2 regions of the Serratia bockelmannii genome follow, and region 1 is predicted to be linked to the other one. Evidence: predicted binding sites of a transcription regulator. Region 1 holds the regulator's gene; the other holds the start of a gene.
The links. The regulator LexA, encoded in region 1, represses DNA repair genes until DNA is damaged. The targets are predictions, from matches to a motif close to TNCTGTATGTACATACAGNA.
Positions count from the first base shown of each region.

Region 2: ACSJLU_RS10555 (metal-dependent hydrolase) is a predicted target of LexA. The motif match lies at 2,267-2,286, and genes of this name have one in related genera.

Region 1 is NZ_CP196512.1:4,731,709-4,735,875, reverse strand. It holds gene plsB (glycerol-3-phosphate 1-O-acyltransferase PlsB) at 1-1,630, opposite strand, end outside; gene ACSJLU_RS22495 (diacylglycerol kinase) at 1,779-2,147, shown strand; gene lexA (transcriptional repressor LexA) at 2,250-2,858, shown strand; gene dinF (MATE family efflux transporter DinF) at 2,962-4,167, shown strand, end outside.
Region 2 is NZ_CP196512.1:2,187,568-2,191,734, reverse strand. It holds gene ACSJLU_RS10565 (HdeD family acid-resistance protein) at 1-1,157, shown strand, start outside; gene hxpB (hexitol phosphatase HxpB) at 1,222-1,887, shown strand; gene ACSJLU_RS10555 (metal-dependent hydrolase) at 2,309-2,857, shown strand; gene ACSJLU_RS10550 (L-cystine transporter) at 3,039-4,167, shown strand, end outside.

The DNA.
Region 1 (4,167 bases):
GCTGTTCGCGGGTCAGCGAACGCTGGCGCGAGGCCAGCAGCGCGGTGGAACACAGGTTCATGGCGTTGGCCGCGGCGGCGTTGTTGATGCGCACCATGATCTGGCCGGCCAGATCGTTGACCGTCGGCGTCAGCCAGCTTGGGCGTTGAGCTTCGATCGGATCGATCGACTCGCGCCACTGCGGCACGTGCTGGTTGAGGTAAGCGGTCAACGGCAGCGGTTCGCCGAAGTTGACGTAACCCTGGCCCAGATTGCGCAGCTTGCGCAGGCCGCGCAGCATCTGCAGCAGGCTCTCTTTTTCCTTGGTGGCGCCGCGCAGCTCTTTGGCGTAGGTGCCCACTTCCATCACATGCTCGTAGCCGATGTAGATCGGCACCAGCGTGATCGGACGGGCGCCGCCGCGCAGCATCGCCTGGATGGTCATCGACAGGGTGCCGGTTTTCGGTTCCAGTAGACGCCCGGTGCGGGAACGGCCGCCTTCCACGAAATATTCCACCGAGTAACCGCGAGTGAACAGCTCGCCGAGGTATTCGCGGAACACCGTCGAGTACAGCTTGTTGCCTTTAAAGGTGCGGCGGATGAAGAACGCGCCCAGGCGACGGAAGATCGGGCCGGCCGGCCAGAAGTTGAGGTTGATGCCCGCAGCGATGTGCGGCGGCACCAGGCCCTGGTGATACAGCACGTAGGACAGCAGCAGATAGTCCATGTGACTGCGGTGGCAGGGCACGTAGACGATCTCGTGGCCGTCCTGCGCCAGCTGGCGCACGCGCTCGGCGTTGGTGACGTTGATGCCCTGATACAGCCGGTTCCAGGTCCAGCTCAGCACGCGGTCGGACAGACGCACGGTTTCGTAGGAGAAATCGGCGGCGATCTCTTCCATCAGCGCGATGGCGTTCTGCTGGGCCTTCTCGTGCGAGATCTTCTTGCTGCGCGCTTCGTCCTCGACCGCTTTTTCGATCGCTTTGGACGCCAACAGCTTGTTGAACAGGTCCTGACGGGCCGGCAGGCTCGGGCCTACCGCGGCCAGGCGCTGACGCGAGAAGTGCATGCGCGCCACGCGCGCCAGTTTCTGCGCGATGGTTTTATCCGTGCCGTGTTCGGTAGCCATGCGGCGCAGCGAAACGGTGTTGGAGAAGCGCACGAAGCTGTCGCGGCCGAGCCACAGCACGGCGAAGAATTTTTGCACGCCGTTCAACAGACGCAGGTGCGGCGTGCCGTGGCCTTCGCGGCCCGGCGAGCGGCCGAACATGACCGAAACCGGCAGCATCTGAATGTCGAGATCGGGATTGCTGCGATGCAGATCCAGGTAGTCGTGGAACAGCTTTACCGACTCTTCTTTCGGGGTGTAGTAGCGGAACACGCGCGGGCCGTCGTGAATGAACACGTAGCTCGGCAGCACGGTGCCGTCGATCTCCAGCGCGTTGAGCGGATCGGGCAGATCCTGCGCCAGGCACTGGGTGCGCAGCGTCAGCAAATCCGCCTTGGAATTGTAAGGTAAAACATACAAAATCGGCCGTGAGGGATCCAACCCTAGCTCGGTGACCGGATCTGAAGGGATGACCTTACTTCTTACCAACAATTTAAGTGGTAAATTCAATATTTTATAATAAATTTTACGCCAACCTGACATAACAACGTGAAGCCTCTTGTTAGCAATGCGCCGCAAGCATACCAGAAACCGGGTAGCAGATCTGTGGTGTTCGAAAACCGAGAGCCGTCAGCGCGGACTGTTCTAGACTCTTTTTATTATGACCGACCTCTGAGAAAGGCACGAAAACATGGCAAACCAAGCAACCGGATTGACCCGCATCATTAAGGCCGCCGGCTATTCTTATAAAGGGCTTTCCGCCGCCTGGCAACACGAGGCGGCGTTCCGCCAGGAACTGGTGGTGACCCTCCTGGCTATCATACTGGCTGTCTGGCTGGACGTGGGTGCGATAGCGCGCATTTTATTGATCGGATCGGTGGCGCTGGTGATGATCGTCGAGATCCTGAACAGCGCGATCGAGGCGGTGGTGGATCGCATCGGCAGCGAACACCATGAGCTGTCCGGGCGGGCCAAGGACATGGGATCGGCGGCGGTGTCGCTGGCGATCGTGCTGGCGCTGTTCGTTTGGGGCACGGTCTTGTGGCAGCATTTTGGCTGACGAAAGTCGCCTACTGACTGATTTTTATTTATTCTTCGGTTCCCAATCCGCGCTTACCTGTATATACTCACAGCAAGACTGTATAAACAAACAGGGGGCGGAATGAAAGCACTAACTACCAGACAGCAAGAGGTCTACGATCTGATTCGCGATCATATTTCGCAAACGGGCATGCCGCCAACGCGTGCCGAGATCGCGATGCGTCTGGGGTTCCGTTCGCCTAACGCCGCCGAAGAGCACCTGAAGGCGCTGGCACGCAAAGGCGTGATCGAAATCGTCTCCGGTGCGTCGCGCGGTATCCGCCTGCTGATGGAAGAAGAAGAAGGGCTGCCGCTGATCGGCCGCGTCGCCGCCGGCGAGCCGCTGCTGGCGCAGCAGCACATCGAAGGGCACTACCAGGTGGATCCTTCCCTGTTTAAACCGAGCGCCGATTTCCTGTTGCGGGTGAACGGCATGTCGATGCGCGACATCGGCATTCTGGACGGCGATCTGCTGGCGGTGCACAAAACGCAAGACGTGCGCAACGGCCAGGTCGTGGTCGCGCGCATCGAAGACGAAGTGACGGTCAAGCGCTTGAAAAAGCACGGTAACGTGGTTGAGCTGCTGCCGGAGAACAATGAATTCCAACCGATCGTGGTCGATCTGCGCCAGCAGAATTTCACGATCGAAGGGCTGGCGGTCGGCGTGATCCGCAACGGCGACTGGATTTAATCGCCGCGCCATCACCGCCGCTCCCTGTATCAATCGCCCCTGTTTTGGGGCGTTTTTGTTTCTGACCTCGCCCTTCGTCACTCTGTCACAGGAACATCCCATCATGCGCCTGATTTCCGCCTTCACCAGCGACACCGATAAAGCCCTGTGGCGCCTCGCCCTGCCGATGATTTTCTCCAATATCACCGTGCCGCTGCTCGGGCTGGTGGACACCGCGGTGATCGGCCACCTCGACAGCCCGATCTATTTGGGAGGCGTGGCGATCGGCGCGGTGGCGACCAGCTTCCTGTTCATGCTGCTGCTGTTCCTGCGCATGAGCACCACCGGCCTCGCGGCGCAGGCGCTGGGAGCGAAGAACCCGCAGGCGCTGGCACGCGCCTTTATGCAACCGCTGCTGCTGGCGTTGTTGGCCGGGGGGGCGATCGTCCTGTTGCGCTACCCGCTGATTGAACTGGCGCTGCGGATCGTCGGCGGCGATGGCGAGGTGCTGGAGCAGGCGCGGCGTTTTCTTGAGATCCGCTGGTTGAGCGCACCGGCGGCGCTGGCCAACCTGGTGCTGCTGGGCTGGCTGCTCGGCGTGCAGTACGTGCGTGCGCCGGTGATCCTGCTGATCGTCGGCAACCTGCTGAACATCGTGCTGGATATCTGGCTGGTGATGGGCCTGGGCTGGAACGTACGAGGGGCGGCGGCGGCCACCGCCATCGCCGAATATGCCACGCTATTGCTCGGCCTGTGGCTGGCGTGGCGAGTGATGCGTCTGCGCGGTATTACCCTGGCGATGCTGCGTCAGGCCTGGCGTGGCGATCTGCGCCGCCTGCTGGCGCTCAATCGCGACATCATGTTGCGCTCATTGCTGCTGCAGCTGTGTTTTGCGTCGCTGACCATTTTCGGCGCTCGCCTGGGGAGCGATGTGGTGGCGGTTAACGCGGTGTTGATGAACCTGCTGACGTTTACCGCCTATGCGCTCGACGGCTTCGCTTATGCGGTGGAGGCCCATTCCGGCCACGCCTACGGTGCCCGGGACGGCAGCCAACTGCGTAAGGTGTGGCACGCGGCCTGCAGGCAGGCTGGGCTGGTCGCGTTGGCTTTCGGCCTGGCGTATGCCGTTACCGGCCAGCAGATCGTGGCGGCGTTGACCTCCTTGCCGGAGCTGCGTGCGTTGGCCGCCCACTATTTACCGTGGCAGGTTATTCTGCCGCTGGTCGGGGTGTGGTGCTATTTGCTGGACGGCATGTTTATCGGTGCCACGCGCGGCGCCGAGATGCGTAACAGTATGGCGGTGGCCGCGGCAGGATATGGTCTGACGCTG
Region 2 (4,167 bases), 2.5 Mb from region 1:
ATGGCCGGTCGGTGCTGGCGCTGGATGCGCTGGCGGTCATCCTGGCGCTGGAGGGGCTGGTGGCGATATCCGCTGCGCTGGTGATCGGCTCTTCGGCCAGCAGGCCGGTGTTGCTGAAGGGATTGGGTTTCGTGTTTATGGCCTTTTTAATGCTGGACGTGCCCGCAGACGATAACATCGTCGCCACCGTGGTGTTTGGCAGCGCGCTGCTGCTTGACGGCGCCGTGCGCATCGCCTCCTCCACGGTGATTCAACACAGTCGATGGAAAGGCGTGGCGCTGGCGGGCGGCGGCGAGATCCTGCTTTCGTTGATGATTTTTGTCGGCTGGCCGGCGCCGCATCGGATGACGGTGCCCTTTTGCCTCGGCGTGATGATGGTGCTTTCCGGCTGGGCCTTATTGCGTATCGCCCGGAGACTGACAAGCTTCTCTCTGAATCAGCACCCCGCGCGGCAGCCACCGCACCCGGAGGATGAGACTGCGCCACTCACGGTGTACGTCTGGACACCGATTGGTGCGGCTAAAGATCCACGCCGACGTTACATCGTCGACCGATACATCGCGGCGGTCGACGGCGGCGGCAATATCTCCACCGGTCATGCCGCCCTGGCGCTCGCGCCGGATGTGTATATCAGTCACTACCCGCTCAACGACATCAGCCATTCCGTTCAGGATTTCCGCCAGTTGTTGCATGCCGGCGAGCAGAACAACGTCGACGGGCGTTTCCTGCCCGACCTGCCGGGTGAGATCGCCGCCTGGTGCCCACCGGACAAGAAAATTCAATTCTACCGCTATAACCCGGCGGCGCTGCGCGCATTCTGGCTGCGTTATCGGCAAGACGCCACCTACAATCTGACCCGACGCAACTGCTCCACCACGGTCATCGGCGCGCTCGACAGCGCGTTGGAAGGCGTGCTGGGCGATAAACACCTGTGGCGCCGCTTTCTGTTGCTGGTGTTGGATCCCAATCTGTGGATGCTGGCGGTACTGCGCAGCCGCGGCGAAAGCATGACCTGGACGCCGGGTTTGGTGCTGGACTACGCACGCATGTTGCAACAGGTCACCGAGCGTCAACATCAGCGCTGGTGGCTAAAATTGCGCGAGGCGTGGAATATCCTGCGTTTTGGCAAAAGCCAAACGCGCAGGCAAAGGTTTTAGTCTCGTCACCGGCGATGATAAAGTGTCGGGCACATTCACCCGCGCCGGCAGGAGTTAACCGTTAATGGCTTATTCGCAACGCATTGAAACCGCAATTTTTGATATGGACGGCTTGTTGATCGACTCGGAACCGCTGTGGCTGCAGGCCGAGCTGGATATCTTCGGCGCGCTGGGTTTGGATCTGTCCGACCGTCACAAGCTGCCGGACACGCTGGGGTTGCGCATCGATCTGGTGGTGAAGATGTGGTACCAGGCGATGCCGTGGCAAGGGGTTTCGCTCGATGAGGTGTCGGCGCGGATTATCGAGCGCGCCATCGAGCTGGTGCACGAGACGCGCCCGCTGCTGCCGGGCGTTCAGCAGGCGCTGGAGCTGTGCCGCAGCCAGGGGCTGAACATTGGCCTCGCCTCCGCCTCGCCGCTGCACATGCAACAGCAGGTGCTGAAGATGTTCGATCTTGAAGGTTACTTCGATCAGCTGGTTTCCGCCGAATACCTGCCGTACAGCAAACCACACCCTGAGGTCTACCTGATCGCCGCCGAGCGCCTGGGCAGCGATCCGCTGCGCTGCATCACGCTGGAAGACTCCTTTAACGGCATGATCGCCACCAAGGCCGCACGCATGCGTTCCATCGTCATCCCGGCGGCCGAATACCGTCACGATCCGCGCTGGGCGCTGGCGGACCACAAGCTGGAGACCCTGGAACAGCTCACTCCCGCCCACTTTGCCTGACCTGCGGCGCCGGCCATCGGCGCCCTGGCTTTCCGCTCTGCGCCATAAAAGGGATCCGTGCCGCAAAACAAACGAAACATCGTTTCATTATTATTGAATCGGCATGCTGTTGTTATTATGCTGGGTGGCAGGGAAAGCGACGGCCCACGGCGCGTTGTCACTGCCACGCAGCGCGGTTCAAGGCCGCCGCTTCCTCCCGCCACACGCCAAGCCACCGTCTTTTTTCTCATCTTCATGCATCGCCCATCGCCCGCTTTTTGTTCTCGCCAGTCAAAATCGATGATTTGTTACGCAGCACCGTAACAAGCCGTTGTAAAACAGGGAAAAATAAACAATTGGTTACAGGGTAACTGCTTCCACTACTGGGAATTTTCCCATATACTGGATAAATTAACAGTTTACCAGCCGGAATCGCAACAGCATGACCGCGGAAGGACATCTCATTTTCTCTGTCGCTTGCGCGATCTTCGCCAAGAAGGCGGAAGTGACGCCAGAGCTGGCTACCGGCGACTGGTGGCACATCATACCCGCCGCGCTGCTCACCTCGCTGCTGCCGGACATCGATCACCCCAAGTCGGTACTGGGCCAGCGCCTGCGCTGGATCGCCCTGCCCATCGCCCGCGCCTTCGGCCACCGCGGTTTCACCCACAGCCTGCTGGCGATCGCCGGCGGCATGGCGCTGTTTCAGCTGGACGTGCCGCGTAGCTGGCCGATCCCGGCCGACGCGCTGCACGCCATGATCATCGGTTACTTCAGCCATCTGCTGGCCGACATGCTCACGCCCGCCGGCGTGCCGCTGCTGTGGCCGTGCCGCTGGCGTTTTCGCCTGCCCCTGCTCAACTCGCAAAAAGGCAACCAGCTGGAGCGCGTACTGTGTCTGTGCCTGGTGGCGTTTGCCATCTGCTGGCAAGGCGATTTCACCCTGCCGGTGCAATCCTATGTCGAGCAAATCAGAAATATCAGACTCTGATCACAAAAATACGCCCAATCCATCATCTTGATGTATATAAAACAAACAAAAACACACAAAAAGCTATATCAAATTCCATTTGGATATAAGTAGGCCACTCAGCAAACTGTTACGATATTTACATCGCGACATACGTGATGCGTAGTCGTTTTTATAAGAAAGATTATTGGAGACATTGGGGATGAATCTTCCGCTCGTGATTAACGTGCTGGTGTTTGTCGCGCTTCTTTTGCTGCTGGCGCAAACCCGCCACAAGCAATGGAGCCTGGCGAAAAAAGTGCTGGTCGGCCTGGTGGTCGGCGTAGTATTCGGTCTGGGCCTGCAGCTGGTGTACGGCGCCGACAACCCGGTACTGAAAGAATCCATCAGCTGGTTCAACATCGTCGGCAACGGCTATGTGCAACTGCTGCAAATGATCGTCATGCCGCTGGTGTTCGCCTCAATCCTGAGCGCGGTCGCCAAACTGCATAACGCCTCTTCTCTGGGCAAAATCAGCGTCCTGACTATCGGCACGCTGCTGTTCACTACGCTGATCTCGGCGCTGGTGGGCGTGCTGGTCACCAACCTGTTCGGCCTGACCGCCGAAGGCCTGGTGCAGGGCGCACAGGAAAGCGCGCGCCTGACGGCGATCCAGACCAACTACGTGGGTAAACTGGCCGATCTGACCGTGCCGCAGATGGTGCTGTCGTTCATCCCGAAAAACCCGTTCGCCGACCTGACCGGCGCCAGCCCGACCTCGATCATCAGCGTGGTGATTTTCGCCACCTTCCTCGGCGTGGCGTCGCTGCAGCTGCTGAAAGACGACAAGCCGAAAGGCGAGCGCGTGCTGGTGGCTATCGACACCCTGCAGGCCTGGGTGATGAAGCTGGTGCGTCTGGTCATGAAGCTGACGCCGTACGGCGTGCTGGCGCTGATGACCAAAGTGGTCGCTGGTTCCAACATTCACGACATCGTCAAGCTCGGCAGCTTCGTGGTGGCCTCGTACATCGGCCTGGCCATCATGTTCGTGGTACATGCCATCTTGCTGGCCTTCACCGGCGTTAACCCGATGAAATTCTTCCGCAAGGTGTGGCCGGTGATCACCTTCGCCTTCACCAGCCGCTCCAGCGCCGCCAGCATTCCCTTGAACGTGGAAGCGCAGACCCGCCGCCTGGGCGTGCCGGAATCCATCGCCAGCTTCTCGGCGTCCTTCGGCGCCACCATCGGCCAGAACGGCTGTGCGGGCCTCTACCCGGCGATGCTGGCGGTGATGGTTGCGCCGACCGTCGGCATCAACCCGTTGGATCCGGTGTGGATCGCCACCCTGGTTG